Regions from separate parts of the Paenibacillus sp. 4624 genome, predicted to be linked through region 2. Evidence: predicted binding sites of a transcription regulator. Region 2 holds the regulator's gene; the other holds the start of a gene.
The links. Region 2 encodes LexA, which represses DNA repair genes until DNA is damaged. Its sites were predicted from a motif close to CGAACATATGTTCG; they were not measured.
Positions count from the first base shown of each region.

Region 1: addB (helicase-exonuclease AddAB subunit AddB) is a predicted target of LexA. The motif match lies at 2,094-2,107, and genes of this name have one in related genera.

Region 1 is NZ_JBNDJR010000001.1:538,777-544,506, forward strand. Features, by position in the region: gene ABIE27_RS02445 (class I SAM-dependent rRNA methyltransferase) at 1-1,365, shown strand, start outside; gene ABIE27_RS02450 (hypothetical protein) at 1,528-1,656, shown strand; gene ABIE27_RS02455 (hypothetical protein) at 1,644-1,928, shown strand; gene addB (helicase-exonuclease AddAB subunit AddB) at 2,172-5,675, shown strand; gene addA (helicase-exonuclease AddAB subunit AddA) at 5,672-5,730, shown strand, end outside.
Region 2 is NZ_JBNDJR010000003.1:282,724-288,453, forward strand. Features, by position in the region: gene glnA (type I glutamate--ammonia ligase) at 1-988, shown strand, start outside; gene ABIE27_RS08915 (hypothetical protein) at 1,254-1,595, opposite strand; gene ABIE27_RS08920 (hypothetical protein) at 1,648-1,959, opposite strand; gene ABIE27_RS08925 (aldehyde dehydrogenase) at 2,469-3,773, shown strand; gene lexA (transcriptional repressor LexA) at 3,926-4,552, opposite strand; gene ABIE27_RS08935 (LysM peptidoglycan-binding domain-containing protein) at 4,846-5,223, shown strand; gene ABIE27_RS08940 (DUF896 domain-containing protein) at 5,319-5,528, shown strand; gene ABIE27_RS08945 (hypothetical protein) at 5,661-5,730, shown strand, end outside.

The DNA.
Region 1 (5,730 bases), on a different contig from region 2:
ACACTGGAACGAAGCCGCAAAAAGCGGTTGGAACATGCACATCCCTGGATTTTCAAAAATGAAATTGCATCCGTAGACGGCAACCCGGAACCGGGTGATATCGTTAATGTACTGAATCATCAAGGTCGTTACTTGGCAACGGGATATTATAATCCGGCTTCCCAGATTACCGTTCGTGTAGTCTCATACCAGCCTATGGAGTTTGAACAGATGGATACCGCCTTTTTTGCTGCTCGTTTCCATGATTGTCTGCGTCACCGGGAACGCTTCATTCAGGATGGCGAAGCCTACCGTCTTGTTTATGGTGAAGCTGATTTCCTGCCTGGATTGATCGTTGATCGGTTCGGTAGCATTTTAGTTGTGCAGATCCTTACACTGGGTATGGACCGTTGCCGTGAAGCGATTGTCCAGGCTCTCATTGAAGTGATGCAGCCGGAAGGTATCTATGAGCGCAGTGATGTATCGATCCGTGAACTGGAAGGTCTGGAGCAGATCAAAGGACCGCTCTACGGGGAATGCCCGCGTCATGTGACTGTGACCGAAAATGGGCTGCTCATCAAGGTGGACATCGTAGAAGGACAGAAGACAGGGTACTTCTTCGACCAGCGTGAAAACCGGGCTGCCATTGAACCGTTGATGAAAGGCTGGGGATACAAAAGCGGCATCACCGTGCAACAGGTCGAGCATGAAGGAACAGAGCAGCTGTTGCCTGTGAATAAGGGTGGCAAAGTGGTTACTTTCCCATATTGGGACGGTGCCACCGTGCTGGAATGTTTCTCTCATACCGGCAGCTTTACCCTGAATGCTTGCAAATTTGGAGCGAAAAAGGTAACCTGCCTCGATATTTCCGAACATGCGATCGAGAGCGCACGAACCAATGTGGAGCTAAATGGTTTCACGGATCGGGTTGAGTTCGTTGTAGCCGATGCTTTTCAATATCTGCGTGAGCAAGTCAAAGGACTTGATGAGCGCAATGCACGAGCACGAGCAGCGGAGCAAAAGGTAGATACCTCCAAAGCATTGTCCAGTGCTGGAAAAACGTTTGATGTCGTTATCCTTGATCCACCTGCCTTCGCTAAAACAAAATCAGCAGTCAAAGGGGCATGCCGCGGCTACAAGGACATCAACTTGCAGGGCATGAAACTGGTCAATGAGGGTGGATACTTGGTAACCGCAAGCTGCTCCTACCACATGCGTCCTGACCTCTTCTTGGAAACGATTGCGGATGCCGCTGAAGATGCAGGTAAAGTACTGCGTTTAATTGACTGGAAGGCCGCCGGTAAGGATCACCCGCAAATTTTGGGTGTAGATGAAGGGCATTACCTGAAGTTCGCTATTTTTGAAGTGAGAAGCAAAAAAAATTAAGAATACTCTGTTTATAGAATGACACAGGTACCCTGTGAGATAGACACTTTAAAAAGTCCATCTTATAGGGTATTTTATTTATGAGAAGAAGCTTGATCTTGGCGAACAGCTTATATTATTGGTCGAAAAGGAACAGTGTTCAGTCTTCGTCTTGACTCGATTATGTCCAGGTTAACAACCGAAGGATTTAATTTCGAAAAAGGAGGAGGTCTGCTCGCTATGGTTACGGATATGCTGGTTGAAACGCGTAATTATAGACGTAGCAGGCGTACATTGACTTGCGAAATCTAAAAGAGGGTATTCGAAAACAATTTTATACTGAATTGGGGAAATTCATTGCACCGGAGGGGTATGTGGAACATAGAGAAGCTGATTCCAGCCCGACGGATTATACGTTCAAGAAAAATGTCAAACCGGGTGTGGTTTGGAGCTTACATAGCCATCTTGGTCATTCAAAACCGCCATATGCTGTATTTACAGTCATCTCATGCCGCTACGAGGATGCAAGCCGGGATATAGCCAGAGAAACCGGGATTTTTTCGAGGCCTTGCAGAAGGCTGTAGAGCATGAATTCATTTAACGAAATTGTAAACTTGAAAACAACTACTAGGCGTATCTGTCACCGAGTTTGGTAATAAACGTAAATCCATAAGAAGCTGCTGGCTGTATTGTACAGGCGGCGGCTTTTTTTCAATAGCCATATTGTGTTCTTATTTGGTGGATCATGGCAAACGTATGTTCCGAAGTGAAGAAGGTATGGTATACTGGAAATTAAAATCTTGTACGTGCAGTTTGGAGGATGACACATGTCCGTACGCTTTGTTATTGGCCGGGCAGGCAGTGGTAAAAGCACACTGATTACCCGAGAAATCACATCTCTGCTTAGGCAGGAGCCCCAAGGAAAACCGTTGATTCTACTCGTTCCCGAACAAAGCTCATTCCGGACAGAGCAGGCCCTGATATCTTCCGGAGATATTAAAGGTACGATGCGTGCCGAAGTTCTTGGATTTCGCCGTCTGGCTTATCGCGTCATGCAGGAGGCTGGCGGTTCTGCTCGCGTTCCGATTGGAGCCGAGGGCAAGAAGATGCTTTTATATAAAGTCATTCAGCGTAGGAAAGAAGAACTGAGACTGTTTGCTGCTTCGGGCAGCCAGCTTGGCTTTATCGGGGAATTGACTAATTTATATAGTGAGTTTAAACGATATGAAGTTCATGCTTCGGCACTCGAAGAAGGGCTTGCAACATGGAGCATTGCATCGGCTTCACCTATTTTGGAAGACAAGCTTCATGATTTGAATCTGATCTACCATGATTATGAGAAGGAATTGGCTGATTTATATATAGATGATGAAGATACACTGAATGAACTGACAGGTCGTTTGCCAGAAAGTACATGGTTGCAGGGGGCCGAGGTTTGGATTGACGGATTCCATGGATTCACCCCGCAGGAGATGAGTGTAATAGGACAGCTCATGTTACAAGCCTCGTCTGTAACGATTTCCCTAACACTCGATGGTTCTTACGAGCAAGGTATCCTGCCAGGAGAGCTGGAATTATTTTATCCAACTGCCAATGCCTATGCGCGCCTCAAAGGCATGGCCGAACATTTGGGTGTAACCAGCGATACCACGCTACTTCATGACGAGGTGCTTCCGAGATTTAAGGACCGGCCGGGACTTGCCCATCTGGAGGCCGGTTTTGATCGGCGTGTTCGCTGGAGAAGTCAAGGCGAGGACTCGGGGATTCGATTGATGGCTGCGGAGAATCGCAGGGCAGAGCTGGAGGGTGCACTACGTGAAATGCGTCGCCTTGCGCAAGAGGATGGAGCGAGATATCGGGACATGGCGGTGCTGGTTCGCGGATTGGAGACTTATGCTGATATTGCAGAGCCTTTATTCAGGGACTATGATGTTCCGGTCTTCCTGGACCGAAGACGAAGTGAGTTGCATCATCCATTATCCGAATTTATTCGTTCAGCGCTAGATATCGTTCGGCGCAACTGGCGGTATGAGGATGTTTTTCGCTGTGTCAAAACGGATCTGCTGCTTCCGCTGGATGGTTCAATTACTCGTGAGGATATGGATCAGCTGGAGAACTATGTGCTTGCTTGCGGTATCCATGGATATCGCTGGACGGATGGTAAGCCGTGGAAGTATGTGCCGAGTCTGTCTTTGGAGGATCAGGGACAGGAAGGAAGCAGCCGAGGACGCGATGCAGTGTTATCGCTGATGGAGAGTTGCAGAGCCTTGATTACATCGGCACTCGGTACGTTTGAGAAACGAATGAAAAAAGCAAAAACGGCTGCCGCTCAGTGCGAGGCATTATTTAGACTGTTAGAGGATGCAGATATTGCACATAAGCTGGATCAGATGTCTGCTGAGGCCAAGGCTCAGGGAGACCCGGAGCGTTCGAGAGAGCATCGTCAAATGTGGGGAGCCGTGCTGGATCTTCTTGACCAGATGGTTGATATGATGGGCAATGAACGTCTGGACATCACTTTGTTTGCGGGCATGATGGAGACAGGACTGACTGAGCTCAAGCTGGGGCTTGTTCCCCCGGCCCTTGACCAGGTGCTGTTTGGTTCGATGGATCGTACACGTCTGCGTGATATGAAATATGTATTTATTCTTGGGGCGGTTGATGGGGAATTGCCAGCGATCCCTCAGGACAACGGAGTACTAACGGAGCAGGAAAGGTTATTGCTGACAGAGAGAGGCATGGGGCTGGGACCTGGTGCAACGAGACTCATGTTGGATGAACGTTTTCTCATCTATACCGCTCTGACCGCTGCCAGCAAGCAGTTATGGCTGAGCTATCCTGTCGCAGATGATGAAGGTAAATCACTACTCCCTTCCGAGATTGTGCGCCATGTACGCAAAATGTTTGGATTGCAGGAGCAGCCTTTGCTTGCTCAGCCGCCCGTCTCGGATCTGGAAGCCGTGCACCTCTCTTACGCGATTCATCCAGAACAAAGCCTCTCCATGCTGATTGGACAATTGCGCAGATGGCGTAGGGGAGAAGACATTCCTGAAATATGGTGGGCAGTCTACAATTGGCATGTAAACCGGGAAGAGAGCCGCCCTGGGCTGGAGCGGTTGCTGAGTTCTGTCTTTTATCGTAACCGTGCGCGGAGACTGGAAACGGCAACCAGCCGCAGGCTGTACGGTACGGAGGTAAGAACGAGTGTATCACGGATGGAACGTTTTGTAGCCTGTCCATTCTCTCATTTTGCTTCACATGGGCTGAAGCTTAAGGAACGGCAATTATATCGTCTTCAAGCTCCGGATATCGGCCAACTGTTCCATGCTGCACTGAGTCAACTGGCGATGCGCCTGCGTGAGGAAAATCGTAGCTGGGGCAGCCTGACACCCGAACAATGTCGCCAGGAAGCCGAGCAGACGGTGGAGCAGATCGCTCCGCAGCTCCAAGGGGAAATTTTGCTTAGCACAAAGCGCTATGGCTATATTTTTCGCAAATTAAAAGATATCGTCAGCCGGGCATCCGTTATTTTGGGTGAGCAGTCCAGACGTGGTAGTTTTGAACCGATTGGATTGGAACTGGATTTTGGTCCAGGGAAACCTTTGCCGCCGTTGCGTTTTGAACTGGAGAATGGGTGTGTACTGGAGATTGTCGGCCGGATCGACCGCGTGGATGTCGCTGAAGGAGAGAACGGTCTGTTGTTAAGAGTAATTGACTACAAATCCAGTCAGACCGATCTCAAGCTTCATGAAGTTTACTACGGGCTATCGCTGCAAATGCTCACCTATCTGGAGGTGTTGCTTAGCGCTGCTGAGGAATGGTTAGGGGAAACGGCAATGCCAGGAGGTACACTCTATTTCCATGTGCATAACCCACTACTGCAATCGGCAAACGGCATGACATCCGAACAGGCAGGACAGGAACTTCTGAAACGCTTTAAAATGAAGGGTCTGTTGCTCGCTGACCGTGATGCCGTTGCTCAAATGGATAACACGCTTGATAAAGGACATTCCGCGATTATTCCAGTGGCATTAAAAGCAGATGGCAGCTTTTACAGCAGTGCTGCTGTAGCGACGCCAGAACAATGGGATACGCTGCTTGCTGCTGTTCGCGGTAATATCCGCGAGATTGGAACTCGCATTACAGATGGAGATACAGCCATTGAACCGTACCGGATACAGCAGGAGATTGCATGTACGTTCTGTTCATATAAATCGGTCTGTCAGTTTGATGAAAATATTGAGGGGAACGACTATAAACTGCTGTCCAAACCGGGCAAACAGCAAGTTTGGGATATGCTGTCTCACAGCAGGGAAGGGGAAACGTTATGATGCATATGCCTAAACCGGAAGGCAGCTTCTGGAGTGATGATCAGTGGAGCGCCAT
Region 2 (5,730 bases):
GAAGGAAGCCGAAGAAATGGGATTCACTTCCTTTAACGTTGGTCCTGAACCAGAATTTTTCTTGTTCAAAACGGATGAAAAAGGAAACCCAACAAACGAACTGAATGACCAAGGTGGGTATTTCGACCTTGCACCAACAGATCTTGGCGAAAACTGTCGTCGTGATATCGTTATTACACTTGAAGAAATGGGCTTTGAAATCGAAGCTTCTCACCACGAGGTAGCTCCTGGTCAGCATGAGATCGACTTCAAATATGCAGATGCTCTGAAAGCAGCAGACCAGATCCAAACGTTCAAACTCGTTGTTAAAACGATTGCACGTCAGCATGGATTACATGCTACGTTTATGCCAAAACCATTGTTCGGTATGAACGGTTCCGGTATGCACTGTAACCAATCCTTGTTCCGTGGCAATGAGAACGCATTTGTTGACGAGTCGGACGAGCTGGGCCTGAGCAAAACTGCGCGTCACTTCATGGCTGGAACGCTGAAGCATGCACGTGCGTTTGCTGCAATCACTAACCCGACTGTGAACTCCTACAAACGTCTTGTGCCAGGTTACGAAGCACCATGTTACGTAGCATGGTCTGCAAGTAACCGTAGCCCAATGATCCGTATTCCAGCTTCACGTGGTCTGAGTACTCGTGTTGAGGTTCGTAACCCGGATCCGGCTGCTAACCCTTACCTCGCTTTGGCTGTTTTATTGAAAGCAGGCCTGGACGGAATCAAACGTGAGCTTTCCTTACCGGCTCCGATTGACCGTAACATCTACATCATGTCAGAAGAAGAGCGTGTGGAAGAAGGCATTCCTAGCTTGCCAGCTGACCTGAAAGAAGCATTGAACGAATTGATCCGCAGCGAAGTCATCTGTGACGCTCTCGGCGACCACGCCCTGGCTCACTTCTACGAGCTGAAAGAAATTGAGTGGGATATGTACCGCACACAAGTCCACCAATGGGAACGCGATCAATATATCACGTTGTACTAATACCCGAATCCCTTGCGCCACCTGGCGTGAGGGGTTTTTCTTTTTATGGATAAATCATTTCTAGGCAAAATAAAATGTGAGTGCCCACAAAATGCCCTAACAAATATGTTACAGGAAACACGAAAAACAGCGCTCTCTTATCGGAGCGCTGTTTTTGCGCTTAATTACATTACAGAGGGTTTCTAACGGTTCCTGCGCTATTTTAGTAAACTCGACACAGGGGCATTAAAAATAAACCCACCATGTTTGTTTTGTTCTTTAATAACTAATAGCTTACATGAAACTTAAAAAGGATGATATAACTACCGTGGTTTGCACTTACAACTGTAAGCCCGGGTTGAATAGGAGTAACCAAAAAATCAGGGCCAATATCACAAGCGCCATCACTATAGATTACATCATAAGTGTAGCCGCTATACCATTGACCAGGTTGGCCTACTTTTAGGTAAATGTCTCGCTCAAAAAATGCTTGAGGTGCTGTCACTTGAAAACTTTCCGATAGCGATAAAGCAGGTGTTGAAATACCCGTATCCGCAGCGAAGGACGTAGAACCAATTGAAAAACATGCAGATACAGCTAATAAGCCAGCAAGTAATTTCTTTATCATACAATTTTCGCTCCTTTTTGTTATGCTCATGAATTTATTCTGAAAGAATAAATTATTCCATCTTAGTTACGTAACCCTCATAGTTTCCGTAATATAATCCGTTTGAATAGGTAGTAGATGTTAATGTTAGTCTTCCATACCAAACACCATCAGCATAAGTGTAGCTCTGTGGAACATAACTTGCATTTCCATATTTATTGTTAACGTCTGAGTATCTCACAAATTTCTGGGTTGCCTGAATCGTAATACTTTGTGAAGTTACCGAATCTTGAGAAGAGGGTGAAGCGGTAGCTAATGATGTTGGAACAGCGATACTTGCCACAATAACAGTTAAAGCTCCGAGTGAACACATTTTCTTTTTCATACAAATACCTCCTAAGATTTGTAATGAATTAATGAAACTTTACTCTCTAAAAATACCATATTATTCAATGTAAAATAATAACATTTGTCACATGGTTTACTAGATTTATCTTCAGATCACGTCCCTCATATATGAAGATAAAATAAGAAAGTCAAAAATCAATGTACTTAGCTTCTACATTACATAAGTTAGCAGATATGATTTATTTTTGTGCGAAAATAAATGGTCATATCGTTTTTAAACTCTATAGGAAAATGAAAACTAAACTCAAATAAGAACATGAAGAGTTAGAAATATAATAAATTCAACATATGAAAAATTCATAAAAGAGATAAGAACATACAAGCAATCGTTGAAAAAATAAAGAAATATGCTTCATGCGATCCACTTATTTTGTCTTTTGACCTCTGCCCTGTTTCAAATGTATGTTGATAGTTTCATATATAAAAGATATAATTAATTTAATTTTAAGCAATATAATTTTTAGAAATTAATTGGAGATGATATTTTTGGAACAACAAGCGAAACAACTTGTGACTACACAACGTACGTTTTTTAATACAGGACAGACTAAACCAGTGGAGTATCGGATTCAGGCTTTGCATAACTTGAGAGAAGGGATCGAGAAATACCAGGAGCGTATTTTGGACGCGCTTCGCGCTGATTTAAATAAATCAGAGGCAGAAGGATATGGCTCGGAGATTCGCATTGTATTGGGTGAATTGGATTATACGTTAGAACATCTGCGTGAGTGGGTTGCACCGCGTAGCGTTCCAACAAGCTCGGCAATGCCAGATGCCGTTAGCACGATTTACCCTGAGCCTTATGGAGTTGCTCTAATTATTGCGCCTTGGAATTATCCGTTCCAACTGGCGTTTGGGCCGCTGATCGGTGCGATTGCGGCGGGGAACTGTGCGGTGATCAAACCTTCTGAGCTTACACCAGCGACTTCTCGTTTAATCAGCGATCTCATTCAGGAAATATATCCGGAGGAGTACATTGCTGTTATGGAAGGGGAGGTTGAAACGAGCACAGCACTGCTTAAGGAGAAATTCGATTACATTTTCTTCACAGGTAGTACTGGAGTGGGTCGTATTGTAATGAAAGCTGCAGCAGAGCACTTAACTCCAGTGACGCTAGAGTTAGGCGGTAAAAGTCCGGCCATTGTGCATCAGGATGCTGATCTGAAACTGGCAGCACAACGTCTTGTGCGTGGTAAATTTCTGAATGCAGGTCAAACCTGTGTTGCGCCAGACTATTTATTAGTAGATGAACAGGTATATGATCAACTCATCGAGGAAATCAAAGCCGAGGTTCGTGATAAATTTGGGGACGACGTGATGCAAAATAAAGATTTTCCCCATATCGTTAACACACGTAACTTTGATCGTTTGAGCGCTTTCCTCACGAATGGCAAGACTTTAATGGGAGGGCGTTCAAATCGTGATCAGCTTACGATTGAACCTACAGTTCTTGGCAATGTCGATTGGGATTCCCCAGTAATGCAGGAAGAGATCTTTGGACCTATTCTGCCCGTATTTACGTATCGTGATTTGAATCCAATGCTTGATGAAATCATTCGTCGTCCTAAACCACTCGCTTTGTATTTGTTTACTGAGAATGAAGCTTTACAGGATCAAGTATTGAATCAGGTTTCTTTTGGTGGAGGTTGTATTAATGAGACTCTATCCCATATGACTTCGCATTATTTGCCATTTGGCGGTGTGGGAGAGAGCGGTATGGGTTCTTACCATGGACAACAAAGCTTTGAAGTATTCTCGCATCACAAAAGCATTCTTAAACGCACCAAATAATCTTTTGTTCAACGCATTTATTAGAGTGCTTTGTTAGAAATGATATGAATCCAACTATGAAAGCAAAGAAAGAGGTTGTCCTGTTGATCAGGGCAACCTCTTTCGTATTCTAGCAGGTATGAAGTATTAGCATTTTAATAAAACAAAATAAATTAATGAATATCTCGGAAAAGACCAATGACTTTGCCTAGAATACTAACGTGTTTCAACCGCAACGGTTCAAATGTTGAATTCTCTGGTTGAAGGCGAATATGATCCTTTTCCTTATAAAATGTCTTTACTGTTGCTTCATCGTCCTCAGTCATCGCAACGACAATGTCACCATTATCGGCAGTTTGTTGCTGACGAACGATTACATAATCTCCATTAACAATACCGGCTTCAATCATACTGTCCCCGACAACGGAGAGCATAAACACCTTCTGTTCCCCTACATAATGTGTAGGGAGTGGGAAGTAGTCTTCAATATTTTCTGTTGCCGTAATCGGCACACCAGCTGTTACTTTACCCACGACAGGAATTCGTGCAACACTGTGGGCGAACTGATGAGAATGTTCAGACTCTTCCTGGCTTAACAATTCAATCGCTCTTGGTTTGGTTGGGTCACGTCTAATTAACCCTTTCTTCTCCAAACGATCCAAATGTCCATGCACTGTGGAACTGGAAGCCAGTCCAACGGCTTCGCCAATTTCTCGTACGGAAGGAGGATACCCCTTCAAACGGACTTCATTTCGTATAAACTCCAGGATAGCCTGTTGCCTGCTGGATATCTTCGACATACCGTATCAACCCCATTTTAGTAACGTTTGGGAAAATTATAACATAGAACCTCCGTTCGTACAAACATAAGTTCTAAAGAAATCTTATTATTTCTATATTTTTTTCGATTCAGCCTCATTCGTTTGTTGAAAAGAGAGTTTAATTGCTCTTTACGAGAATTTTTAATACGAAAAAAGATGTTTTAATGTCGAAAAAAGAGCGAACAATTGTTCTAAAAAAGTCTTGAACAAAACAAATGTTCGTGTTATATTGATTCCAAGAGATAGGAACAAACGTTTGGAGGCGGGGACAAATGAGATATTCTACGTATCAGAGCATTTATAAACCAGTAAATTCAGAAGCTGTAAAGTCTAATATAGGGCAATTCAGAACCTTCGTGACACGTATTAAGTTTTCTACGGGATTAATTAAACTGGTAATTGCTTCATTAATTATCTTTATTGGATGTAGTACGGTTCTAACTGTCTTTGCTGGTAACGAGAATGATCTACTACCTGGCGGTAAGATTGCTGTATCACAAGGAGAAACATTGTGGAGTATTTCTTTGGAACATAAACCAACGTCGATGGATACACGTGTATATATAGAAGCAATCAAAAAAGTGAATCAACTTGAATCAGCAACAATCCAGACAGGACAAGTTCTAATATTACCTCAGTTTGTTAAATAGAGTGCGCATCTATATAGGTTGGCGCGTACTAACTTGACAAGCCGCCTTTCTCATGTCAAAGTTAATATGACTTTGTATTTTTGGAGGGGACAAGCTTGGATATAGATAGTCTGGTAGCACGTATTAACGAATTGGCTCGCAAGCAGAAATCCACTGGACTATCAGAGGAAGAACTTGCTGAACGTGCCAAATTGAGAGAAATTTACTTGGGTAACATTCGTAGCAACTTTAGACAGCAACTCGATTCAATTGAGATTGTTGACGACGACAAGGGCCAAGGCCACCAAGGCAAACTCAAACATTAATTTACGAAACCTAAACATATCGTTATGATATTTAGGTTTCTTCATGTTAGCTGGGGATGCTTACTATAAGGGGGAACATCGGTTTACATAGTAATGATGTAAGCCGATACAAGACACATAAGGGGGATTCACATGTCGCGGCGTTCGTTCGAAAGAACGGTTCGGAAAAATTCGAAGCAATTGAATCAGCAACGTAAAAAAA